4 regions of the Ureibacillus thermophilus genome follow, and region 1 is predicted to be linked to each of the others. Evidence: riboswitches for the same ligand, from Rfam matches in the RefSeq annotation. Region 1 holds a riboswitch; each other region holds the start of a gene.
The links. Region 1 has a riboswitch for S-adenosylmethionine ahead of DKZ56_RS00655 (bifunctional homocysteine S-methyltransferase/methylenetetrahydrofolate reductase). Riboswitches for the same ligand answer to the same signal wherever they lie in the genome.

Region 1 (3,127 bases):
TCCCGAAAGAATCAGTCTTTGGCATTCCTATGACGGTGGAATCGTTAAAAGCAAGCACCCTCATTTCTGAAGAAGGAAAGCAGCGAGTGTTGAAAGATGGAGAAATTCCAAATACGAAATTTACGAAAGAAAGCTCCATCGGGGAATTTTTAGAGTACTTTTTAGGGAAAGAAATCGTGGAAAAACAAATTGCCCCAGTGCTTGCCGGCGTGTATTCCGGCGATATTTACAAATTATCCATTGCCTCCACTCTTCCATATTTAGTGGATTATAAAAATGAATACGGCAGCTTGATGAAAGGTTTACAAGCGAATCGCGAGAAGTTTGAACGGGAAGCCAACAAAAAATTCCTTTCTTTTAAAAACGGGTTATCCCAGTTGATTGACCGTTTGGAAGAACTGCTTGATACAGTGGAAATTCGCAAAAATACTGAAACAATTCGGGTTGAGAAGAAAAATGATCTTTATGAAATCACATTAGCAAATGGCGAAAAGCTTGAAGCGGATGTTGTGGTGTTGGCATTACCAAACCAAGTCGTAAAGAACTTATTAAAGGATGAAGAATTAGACCCTTATTTCAACCAATTTAAAAATGCTTCTGCTATTACGATGTATTTAGGCTTCGATTTGCCGGATTCCATTTTGCCGCAAGATGGTACGGGATTTATTGTTTCCCATAACAGCGATTTAGTGTGCAATGCCTCCACTTGGACAAGCCGCAAATGGAAACATACATCCAAAGATGGAAATTTATTAGTACGCTTGTTTTATAAAGAAAACAATCCCCGCTATCATGAATTAAAAGTCATGAGCGATGAAGAACTGACAAAGGTAGCCCTAAACGATATTAAACTCAGCTTAAATATTGAAGAACAGCCGAACATGGTAAAAATTACAAAATGGATCGATGCGATGCCAAAATACGATTTAGCCCATCACGAAGCCTTGCAGGAAGTGCTCTCAAAATTAAAAGAACGTTATCCGAATTTGCTCATTGCCGGCTGCTCTTATTTTGGAGTAGGCATTGGTGCTTGTATTGACAACGGAAAAGAAACAGCAGAGAATATTTTTGAGCTTATTTCGCAGTAATTCCGATTTGTTAACTTGACAAAATGAAGATTACCGTTTATGATGAGAGCTATTATATTGATATTTTAAAATTGAATAACACTTATCAAGAGAAGTGGAGGGAACTGGCCCGAAGAAGCTTCAGCAACCAACTAATCTATTTAGTAAGGTGCTAAATCCAGCGGCAATTGCCGAAAGATAAGGTGACTATAAGGAAATGACAAGCCTTCTTTCGCAAGAAGGCTTTTTCTATTAGATGAATTAACTGAAAATTTATGCAGTATAGAAAAGTGAGGGAATTTAATGGGACTATTAGAGGCTTTAAAAAATAGCGTGTTAGTTGCGGATGGAGCAATGGGGACGCTTTTATATTCGTATGGTCTGGAATCTTGCCATGAAGAAATGAATATAGAAAGGCCAGAAATTATCGAAAAAATTCATAGCGAATACATACAAGCCGGCGCAGATGTCATCCAAACGAACACATATGGCGCAAATAAAATTAAGCTTACCCGATACGGACTAGAGTCCAAAGTGGTGGAAATCAATAAAGGGGCCATTGAAGTGGCAAGACGTGCAGCAGCAGGAAAAGACGTCTTTATTTTAGGCTCCATTGGCGGAATTCGCGGGGTTCGTAAAGTGGATTACACTTTGGATGAAATTTTGGAAGCTGTAAGGGAACAGGCAGAAGTGTTGATTGCAGGCCGGTTAGATGGGTTATTGCTCGAAACTTACTATGATTTTGAAGAGCTTACGGAAACGTTGAAAATGGTAAGAGCAATGACCGATATGCCGATTATTGCCCAAGTTTCCATGCAAGAGCCGGGCGTTTTGCTTAATGGCCTGAAATTAAATGAAGCGTTAAAACAGCTTGAACAATTAGGTGCAAATATAGTCGGTGTGAACTGTCGCCTTGGTCCTTACCATACGATTCAAGCCTTTGAAGAGGTGGAAATTCCTGAGAAAGCTTATTTATCCGCCTATCCGAACGCTTCGTTATTGGATATTGAAGATGGCCGCGTTGTTTACGAATCAGAAGTGGATTATTTTGCCCGTGCTGCAGTGGAACTTTGCAATGAGGGAGTAAGACTTATTGGAGGATGCTGCGGCACAACGCCAAAACATATTGAAGCTGTGAAAAAGAAATTAGCTCATTTCCGGCCGATTGAAAAGAAAGTGGCAAAACCTGTAAGGGAAGCAATTATTCAAGAGGCGGAACCGCATAGCTTCGAGCCTCTTCATGAAAAAGCTAAAAGAGAACGCTCGGTGATTGTGGAATTAGATACGCCAAAACATTTAGAAATTGAGCAATTTGTGGAAGGTGCTAAGGCTTTGTATGAAGCTGGGGCGGACCTTATCATGATGGCGGACAATTCTTTAGCCTCCCCAAGAGTCAGCAACTTGGCTATGGGTGCCATTTTAAAACTGCAATACGGCATTCGCACAATGCCTCACATAACTTGCCGTGACCGGAATTTGATTGGGCTTCAATCTCATTTGATGGGGTTAAATGCCCTCGGATTACATGATGTTCTAGCGGTTACCGGCGACCCTACAAAAGTGGGGGATTTTCCTGGGGCGACGAGCGTCTATGATGTTTCTTCAATGGAATTAATCTCTCTCATTAAACAATTAAACGAAGGGATTTCTTTCTCCGGAAAATCTCTTAAAAAGAAAGCGAATTTCTCCGTGGCGGCTGCTTTTAATCCGAATGTACGCGTTATCGATCGCGCGGTAAGCCGCCTGGAGAAAAAAATTGAACATGGTGCGGATTATTTCATTTCACAGCCAATTTATTCGAAAGAAAAAATTGTGGAAGTCTATGAGGTGACAAAGCATTTAGAAACGCCGATTTATATTGGCATTATGCCGCTCACAAGTTTTAAAAATGCGGAGTTTTTGCACCATGAAGTACCGGGAATTAAACTCTCCGATGATGTGTTAGAGAGAATGAAACAGGTGAGCGGCAATAAAGAAGAAGAAACAAAAGTAGGTCTTGAAATTGCAAAAGAGTTGTTAGATACAGCAACCCAATACTTTAACGGCATTTACTTGATTAC
Region 2 (3,127 bases), 1.1 Mb from region 1:
GCCTGTTGCGATACGAGCTGGACTTCCTGCTCTTGGCGTGGCAATGGCGATGAACTTATTCGGGCATGGGATTGCGCTATCTGGCGATTTTATCATTCAAGGCGCACCGAAATTGACGGCTGATGCAGCAGGACTCCCTGTTAGCGATGTCATTTCTGCTAGCGTTCCTCTTGTCATCGTGATGGGCGTTGTGACAACTTTTACAGCATTTTTCTTGCTCAGAAGGGATTTGAAACGGGGAACTATTGAGATGGTTGGCGGTTTTGATGGTGGCCAAGAAGACGAAGAGGAAGTGGAAGCACATCTCTTAACGAAAAATCAAAAACGATTTTTTGCTATTTTAATACCGATTACCTTCTTATTAAATGTAGTCGCGATGGCGATTTTTGATTTAACCGGCGGGGATGCAACGGCGCTCATTGGCGGAACAACCCTTGTACTTCTGCTGCTCCTATCCATGTTTGCCCATAAAAATGCAGGACTTGAAAAAACGACAAGTTACTTAATTCAAGGATTCCAATTTGGTTTTAAAGTGTTTGGACCAGTGATTCCAATCGCCGCTTTCTTCTATTTAGGAGATTCAGGATTCACACAAATCATCGGCGACTATTTGCCTGAAACATCCCAAGGCATCATCAACGATTTAGGGGGCGCTTTGGCAGCCGTTGTGCCAATGACAGCGGAAGTTGCGGCAGTAACCGTTGCTGGTGTCGGCGCTATTACCGGATTAGATGGGTCCGGATTTTCGGGCATTTCATTAGTCGGCTCCATTGCCAATCTATTTGGAACAGTCATTGGCGATGGAACTGCAACGCTTACGGCCCTTGGGCAAATTGCAGCGATTTATGTCGGCGGGGGAACGCTTGTACCATGGGCGTTAATTCCGGCTGCTGCCATCTGTAACGTAAGTCCGTTTGAATTGGCGAGACGAAATTTAGTTCCTGTTGTAATCGGACTCGTTGTAACTACGATTGTGGCAATGTTTTTCATCTAAAAATAAGAGCTGTAAAAATTCTTCCGAAATAGAAGAATTTTTACAGCTCTGTTTAAATTTCGAAATTAATGGCATCTTCCACATAGTGCCAATCGTACGGCGTTTCTTGGTAAACGTAGTAGTTTAACCAGTTGTAGAATAATAAGTGGGCATGGGCGCGCCAATAATTTTTTGGCTGTTTTGTTGGGTCGTTGTCAGGGAAATAATTTTCTGGTATGTCGACCGGCAAACCTTTCTTTATGTCACGCTCATATTCTTCTGCAAGGGTTGTGGCATCATATTCCAAGTGACCGGTAATCATAATGTGTTTATTGTCTTTTGATTGAATGATAAAAGGCCCAACTTCTTCAGAATAACTTAATAATTTTAAATCCGGATGCTGCTCGATTTCCTCGATGGAAACAGATGTATATCGTGAATGAGGCGCCACAAATTCATCGTTGAAACCACGAACTAAATCGTTCGTTAAGTCCGTAATTGTATGGGAATAAATGCCGGAACATTTTTTCGGCAATTCAAACTTGCCAATGCCAAAATGGTAATACAAAGCCGCCTGTGCAGCCCAACAGATATAAATGATTGATGTGACATTCACTTTCGCCCAGTCTAAAATTTCAGTCAATTCTTTCCAATAGTTGACTTCTTCAAATTCCATGCGTTCCACAGGCGCCCCTGTGATGACCATTCCATCAAAACGGCGGTGTTTAATTTTATCAAATGTTTTATAAAACAACTCTAAATGGCTTTTTGATACATTTTTTGATTCATATGTAGCAGTATTTAAAAAGGTTACATTCGTTTGCAGCGGCGTATTTCCAAGCAAGCGCAGCAATTGAAGTTCCGCTTTTTCTTTCTCAGGCATTAAATTCAACACTAAAATGTTTAATGGCCGAATGTCCTGCGATAATGCGCGGTCCTCTTCCATGACGAAAATTTTTTCATTTCTTAATATTTCTCCAGCTGGTAAATTTTTAGGAATATTAATTGGCATTCCCTTGTCCCCCATTTCTAAATAATCTGAAATAAAAAACCCTCTCATTCCAGCAATGAGAATGAGAGGGTACAAATATTTCATGCACACTCTCTTATCTCCCAAGGTTACACCTTGCTGGAATTAGCACCTTTCTAACATCCGTTAGAGGTTGCTGAAGTTTCATTGGGCCAAGTCCCTCCACTTCTCTTGATAAGAAAGTATTAATTCCATATAAAATTAAGAATATCCTAACATATCCAATAGAGAAATGCAATATTCGAGCTATTTGATTTCACTCTGAAATTTCTCGAACCACTCCAACTTTTCCTTCTCAAATATTTCTTTTTCTAAAAATTCATCCCAATTATTTAATAACGTATTCCACACCCGAGGAAAAAATTCCTTCTTTTCATTGTTCCAAATAATCAGTTCAATGCATGGAACATCATTAATTTGCACCTTTTCCAATGATAAAATGGATTTGATTTCCTGCTCACTTTCGTCCATTGAATCCAAGTACATTTTTTGTATTTCATTTATGAAAAACTCTTGATTCAATGTTTCCTCTTCATTTTTCATATAGCGGTATAATTGGTCTGGAAAATCATCATAATCCAATACTTCTTCTATATCTCCATGGAAAATGTTGGAATGGGTTGGGCTATATAACAACTCCACCGTCACAGGATCTAATTCTTCTTCAAAGACTCCCTGGGCAAATTGTTGCTTCCCTTTTTCGGTCAATTGATAAACCTTGTTTTCCCTTGCCAGCAACCCATTTTTTTGCATTTTCCGCATCAAATCTTCTATAAATAAAGGCTCCACCAATAAAATGTCGCTCAGTTCTTCCGCGTTTTCAAAAGTGGATTTTTGAAATGAAAACAGCAAAATTTTCATTAAAATATCCATCGTCTTTTTTTCGATGGGCTGATAGGTGATTTCATACGTATGCATAGGAAGACACCAAATATCCGTATGAACAATCGTTCCCTTCATTTCTTTTTCTAATTGTTGTTTTAATTGTTGGAGTTCCATGTCGCAGGCTCCTTCGTAATTGTTCGTATTCCTTGCAGGGCTTTCACAACCTCATATAAGCGCTGATACATCTCTCTCGTTTCTTTCTTTTTCGGACGTTTTGTAAACATTTCAGAGCTGCCGAC
Region 3 (3,127 bases), 140 kb from region 1:
TATATTTAACAAAGAGAGGGGCTTTGTAATCCACTTTTACGCGTTTTTCACGCCGAATTCAGCTGCTGCTTTGGCTAAAGCTTGATCTAAATCTGCAATGATATCGTCCACATTTTCTAAACCGATGGATAAGCGGATAAGCTCTTCTCCTACACCGGCAATTTTCAATTCTTCAGCAGTTAATTGTTGGTGAGTAGTGGAAGCTGGATGAATAATCAAGGATCTTGCATCTCCAACGTTTGCAACGTGAGAGAACAATTTTACATTGTCAATAACAACGCTTCCTGCTTCACGGCCACCTTTAATACCGAATGTCACCATAGAACCATAACCGTTTTTCAAATATTTTTTCGCTAAATGGTGAGATTCGAATGATTCATCTCCTGGATAATTCACGTATTCCACATATGGGTGGTTTTTCAAAAATGCCACTACTTTTTCTGCATTTTCACTGTGTCTTGGATAGCGGAGGTGAAGAGTTTCCAATCCTTGAAGGAAACTGAATGCCGCATCCGGTCCTAAAGTTGGGCCAAGATCGCGCAATAATTGGACGCGCATTTTTGTTGCAAAAGCTGCACCGGCTGTATCGATGCCGTAACGAATGCCATGATATGTGTGGTCAGGCTCTGTGAAACCAGGGAATCGACCTTGTGTCCAGTCGAATTTTCCTGCATCTACCACAACGCCACCGATTGTTGTACCGTGGCCGCCAATCCATTTTGTTGCTGAATGGATAACAACATCTGCTCCAAAATCAATTGGATTGCATCCATATGGAGATGGGAACGTATTGTCGATGATTAATGGAATGCCATGTTCATGGGCAATTGCTGCTACTGCTTCAATATCTAAAATATTTAAGCTAGGATTTCCTACTACTTCTGCATAGATTGCTTTTGTTTTGTCCGTAATTGCTTTGCGGAAGTTTTCCGGATCTCTTTCATCTACAAATGTTGTTGTAATGCCCCAACGAGGTAATGTGTTAGCAAATAAGTTATATGTTCCGCCATACAATGATCCAGCAGAGACAATTTCATCTCCCGCATTGGCGATATTTAAAATGGAGAAGGCAACTGCCGCCTGACCGGAAGATAGAGCAACAGCTGCAGAGCCCCCTTCTAGCAAGGCAACACGCTTTTCAAACACATCGACTGTCGGGTTCATGATGCGGGAATAAATGTTTCCGGCTTCTTCAAGGGCAAATAATTTTCGTGCATGTTCTGTGTTTTTGAAGGCATAAGCCGTCGTGCGATAAATCGGAACGGCAATTGCACCTGTTACTGGATCAGGTTGTTGACCACCGTGAAGTAATAGCGTTTCTGGTTTGAATTCGGACATGATATTTCCTCCTAAACATAAATTTGATGGAAGGTTTCGAGAAGGCATGGAAGATAAAACAAAAACCCTCTTCATATAAGAAGAGGGCTTTGTACACGTACATTTCCTCCTCTTATCTTTCAGACAAACGTCTGTAGGATTTAGCACCTTTGCAATTTCTTGCAGGTTGCCGGGCATCTTTGGGCCTAGTCCCTCCGCCTCTCTTGATAAGAGTATGATTGATTTTCCATCGTTGGATTAACTATAAAACATAGTATCCCACTCTGTCAACCACTTTTTGAAAATTTTAAAACTTCTTTATTTTTTTGAGTATAATAGAACAAAATTGATTTTTCCATAAATGAAGAGAAAAAAATGTTCATTCCCCCCCAAAATATCTTCTTGTAAAGACTGTGCCGAAAAAGCGATTCTCTTCATTTTCCTCTGTAATATGCCTTCACAACAAAAGATTTCATCCAATTCGGAATGCCGATGATAAACCGAGCCTACCTTCTTGTCCTATTATGAATGGATAGGCGTTCTTTAATTCAAATTTTTGTCATTGGCTAAAAAGTATAATATGATACCTTTAGGAAGAGAAACATCGCTTTAAAGAGCGATCTTCAACTTAACCAGTACATAAAAGGGGTGTAAATGTTGAACGTAAAAGAATTATTGCGTAGTCATACATCTGTACGCAAATATACAGGAGAAGAAATACCAAAAGAAAAAATTATTGATCTAATTCAAACGGCACAAATGGCTGCTTCTTCCCATTTTGTACAAGCCTATAGTGTAATTTTGGTGACAGATGAAGAAAAGAAACAAAAACTCGGAGAACTTTCCAAAAATGAATTTCAATTTCAAACAGCCGGGGCTGCTTTGTTATTCTGTGTCGACTTTAAACGATTAGAAGTAGCTGGGAAAAAACACGGTGTCGATATTACAGTGGATACGGCGGAAAATGTCTTAGTGGGTGTTGCGGATGTGGCGATTTTTGCGCAAAACTTTGTCGTTGCGGCAGAATCTGAAGGCTACGGCATTTGTTATATCGGCGGCGCAAGAAACAATCCAAAAGAAATCAGCGAATTATTTAACCTTCCAGAACACGTCTTCCCGCTCTTTGCAATGACAATCGGGAAACCAACAAAACGAAATGAAACAAAACCAAGACTCCCAGTGGAAGCCGTATTGCATGAAAATGAATATGATGCTGAAAAATATGATGAGCTTTTAGATAAATACGATGCGATTATGGAAAACTATTATGCATCCAGAAGCTCCAATCAAAAAGTATCCAATTGGACGAAGCAAATGGCGGATTTCCTCAGTGAACAACGCCGTCCATTCATCAAAGAATTTTTAGCGTCCAAAGGATTCACTTGGAAATAATCATAAAGAGGCTGGGACATAAACCAAAAATTATAGGGGTAGCTGAAAGAGTTTTGATAAAAAATTGAACTAACGAAAAATTGATTGGAGTGACGGGGCGAGCTCCTGTCGCGCACGCTTAGTCGCAAAGCAAAGCTTTCCTGCGACGAGCCCTCTCGAGACCACGAGGAGCGAAGGAATGACTCAGAGGAGGCTAGCCGGGCCCCGCGGAAAGCGTTCCCGGAACGGAAATCAATTTTTAATAACATATCAAAAAAACATCATTTTCTCTTTGGAGAAAGTGATGTTTTTTTAGATTTGTCAAAACTCTTTATTTTTTCTCTTAAACTTCTATAATGCCCAATCCAATAAAACTAAAAATGTATAAAGATAAATAATAAGGTCTACAGCTATCTCCATTATAGAACTATTTTCACAT
Region 4 (3,127 bases), 600 kb from region 1:
TATTCATATTGTAGAACAAACTCCTACAAAAGAAGAATTAAAATCTTATTGGGAGAAAAGCGGACTTCCGCTGAAAAAATTTTTTAATACATCCGGTCAAAAGTATAGATCCCTTGGCTTAAAGGATAAACTAGATGCGATGTCTGAGGAAGAGCAGTTGGAATTGCTTGCTTCAGATGGAATGTTGATTAAACGGCCTATTATAACAAATGGGGAAAAGGTGACTCTTGGATTTAAAGAGGAAGAGTTTGAAAAGGTTTGGAAGTGACTTGTTTTCGCTAGAGAAATATGTCAAACTGTTAAAAAGATTACATATTTTATGGAGGTTAAAGTATGTCAGTACCAAAGGACTTGCGTTATACTTCAGAACATGAATGGGTAAAAGTAGAAGATGGAAAAGTACGTGTAGGAATCACAGATTATGCACAATCTGAACTTGGCGATATTGTGTTCGTGGAACTTCCTCAAGTAGGCGATGAAATTCGAGTGGGCGAGCCATTCGGTAGCGTGGAATCCGTTAAAACGGTTTCGGAATTATATGCGCCGATTTCAGGGAAAGTGGTAGAAGTGAATGCAGAGTTGGAAGACAGCCCTGAACTTGTCAATGAATCGCCATATGAAAAAGCTTGGATGATTGTGGTGGAGCCGGAAGATGTTTCTCAAATTGAACAATTGTTGACAGCTGAAAAATATGAGGAATTGATTTCCGAATAAGGTAGAGTAAACGCCAGTGCAAGAACTGGCGTTTTTTTAAAAACTTAATATAATAAATAAACAGCCTTTTTATTATCGTGCATGGGGTGAGCAATATGACGTATGAAAAATGTATTATTGTAGAAGGTCGTTCAGATATGCTGAAATTGGTCCCCATCTTAGCGGAAGAGGTAAAGATTGTTTACACGAATGGAACGATTAGCGAAGATGCCCTGTTAGAGCTCCTTGAACCATATGAAGAATGTGAGCTTTATACTTTTTTTGATGCCGATCAATCGGGTGAAAAACTGAGGAAACTCATGAAACGGATTTACTCGGAAGCTATTCATTTAAATGTTCCAAGGACATATATGGAAGTGGCGAATGCACCCCGAAAAGTGCTGGCCCAATTACTGAGAGATGCTAATTTTTCAGTTCATAAAGAATATTTAATATAGGAAATGATGGAAATGGAAGAATGGACAATTGAAACGTGGAAAGAAAAAGCAGAAACACATGAACTAACAGCTTTTTATTTATATACACCATTTTGCGGGACGTGTATGGTTGCTTCTAAAATGATGGAAGTGGTTGAAGCATTGCTTCCTCAAATTCCAATGGGAAAAGCAAATCTTAATTATTTGGAAGAATTCGCTTTTGAGCAGCAAATTGAAAGTGTTCCTTGTTTGATTATTACAAAAAATGGAAAAGTTTACGAAAAAGTCTATGCCTTTAAATCCGTACAAAACTTATATGAAAAGTTGACTTTATAGTTGACATCTAATAGATTCCATGATACATTGATTTCATAATTAAATAGTCAACTCTTATTAAGAGTGGTGGAGGGAAGTGCCCTATGAAACCCGGCAACCATCATAGTTAATATGATAAGGTGCCAAATCACGCAAAGTATTGATTACTTTGAAAGATAAGAGGAAGTTTTACGTATCTTCTTGGGTAGTTCAACTTCCCTTCTACTTATCAAAGTAGGAGGTTTTTTTTATTTCATGTTATATGAATCATAAAAATTGTAAAATTCACAAATGTAGAACGATTACATCATTGCGGTTTGCAAAAAAGGAGTACTTATATGATTGAAGTAAAAGATGTCACAAAAATATTTAAAACGAAAAGTGGACAATTAACCGCAGTTGATCATGTCAGTTTATCCGTTCAAAAAGGTGAAATTTTCGGAATCATCGGATATAGCGGTGCCGGAAAAAGTACGCTCATTCGCCTTTTGAATGGACTAGAAAAACCATCGAGCGGTTCAGTTATTGTCAATGGTCAAGAAATTTCTTCAATTAAAGGAAAAGAATTGCGAAAAGCGCGGCAAAAGATTAGCATGATTTTCCAACACTTTAATTTGTTGTGGTCGAGAACAGTTGCGGAAAATATTGCTTTCCCGTTAGAGATTGCGGGTGTGCCAAAAGCTGAAAGAGAAAAAAGGGTACAAGAGTTGATTGAGCTTGTTGGATTGAAAGGACGTGGAGATGCTTATCCATCCCAGCTTTCCGGCGGCCAGAAACAGCGTGTTGGGATTGCGAGAGCATTAGCCAATAATCCTGAAGTATTGCTATGCGATGAAGCTACAAGTGCATTGGACCCTGAAACAACGGACTCCATTTTGAGTCTGTTAAAAGACATAAATGAGCGTCTTGGTTTGACCATTGTGTTAATTACTCATGAAATGCACGTGATTCGAAAAATTTGCCATCGGGTAGCAGTAATGCAAGCGGGACGTATTGTGGAACAAGGAACAGTTCTTGAAGTGTTCCGAAATCCTCAAGCGGAAATTACGAAAAACTTTGTGATGCAAGTATCCGATTTTAAAGAAACTAAAGAAGCGATTGAACACATTTTGAAAAACTATCCAACGGGAAAAATAGTAAAACTGACTTTCGTAGGAAATACATCGGAACAGCCAGTTATTTCTTATTTAATAAAAGAATTTCAAATTGAAGTGAATATCGTCCATGGCAATATTTCCCAAACAGCGAACGGCCCTTATGGAACTTTAATTGTTCAGCTTGTTGGAGAACAGGAAAAAGTGCAAAAGGCATTAGATAAATTGCAAACGATGAACATTCAAACGGAGGTGATTGCAAATGATTGAGACTTTCTTTCCTAATGTCAAATGGGATATTATGTGGCAAGCAACCTATGACACTCTTTACATGACAATCATCTCTACAGCTATTACCTTCGTTCTTGGATTATTAATTGGAATTTTGCTGTTTTTGACAAGCCCGCATCAATTATGGGCAAATAAAGTGGTGCATTTCTTGACGGGCTCTATTGTCAACATTTTCCGTTCGATTCCGTTTATCATATTAATTATTTTATTAATTCCGTTTACAAAATTTTTGCTTGGGACCATTCGCGGGGTGAATGCCGCTTTGCCGGCGTTGATTATCGGTTCGGCTCCATTCTA

Region 2: another riboswitch for S-adenosylmethionine. It lies ahead of metA (homoserine O-acetyltransferase MetA); the one in region 1 lies ahead of DKZ56_RS00655 (bifunctional homocysteine S-methyltransferase/methylenetetrahydrofolate reductase).
Region 3: another riboswitch for S-adenosylmethionine. It lies ahead of DKZ56_RS01350 (O-acetylhomoserine aminocarboxypropyltransferase/cysteine synthase family protein); the one in region 1 lies ahead of DKZ56_RS00655 (bifunctional homocysteine S-methyltransferase/methylenetetrahydrofolate reductase).
Region 4: another riboswitch for S-adenosylmethionine. It lies ahead of DKZ56_RS12835 (methionine ABC transporter ATP-binding protein); the one in region 1 lies ahead of DKZ56_RS00655 (bifunctional homocysteine S-methyltransferase/methylenetetrahydrofolate reductase).

The regions. Positions count from the first base shown of each region.
Region 1 is NZ_CP036528.1:152,501-155,627, reverse strand. It holds gene hemG (protoporphyrinogen oxidase) at 1-1,088, shown strand, start outside; SAM riboswitch class I at 1,168-1,272, shown strand; gene DKZ56_RS00655 (bifunctional homocysteine S-methyltransferase/methylenetetrahydrofolate reductase) at 1,371-3,127, shown strand, end outside.
Region 2 is NZ_CP036528.1:2,074,392-2,077,518, reverse strand. It holds gene DKZ56_RS10275 (hypothetical protein) at 1-994, shown strand, start outside; gene metA (homoserine O-acetyltransferase MetA) at 1,047-1,985, opposite strand; SAM riboswitch class I at 2,077-2,184, opposite strand; gene DKZ56_RS10265 (hypothetical protein) at 2,250-3,002, opposite strand; gene DKZ56_RS10260 (DEAD/DEAH box helicase) at 2,984-3,127, opposite strand, start outside.
Region 3 is NZ_CP036528.1:296,315-299,441, forward strand. It holds gene DKZ56_RS01350 (O-acetylhomoserine aminocarboxypropyltransferase/cysteine synthase family protein) at 37-1,338, opposite strand; SAM riboswitch class I at 1,448-1,551, opposite strand; gene nfsA (oxygen-insensitive NADPH nitroreductase) at 1,972-2,709, shown strand.
Region 4 is NZ_CP036528.1:2,567,454-2,570,580, reverse strand. It holds gene DKZ56_RS12855 (arsenate reductase family protein) at 1-268, shown strand, start outside; gene gcvH (glycine cleavage system protein GcvH) at 334-714, shown strand; gene DKZ56_RS12845 (toprim domain-containing protein) at 810-1,151, shown strand; gene DKZ56_RS12840 (thioredoxin family protein) at 1,164-1,466, shown strand; SAM riboswitch class I at 1,518-1,628, shown strand; gene DKZ56_RS12835 (methionine ABC transporter ATP-binding protein) at 1,784-2,809, shown strand; gene DKZ56_RS12830 (methionine ABC transporter permease) at 2,802-3,127, shown strand, end outside.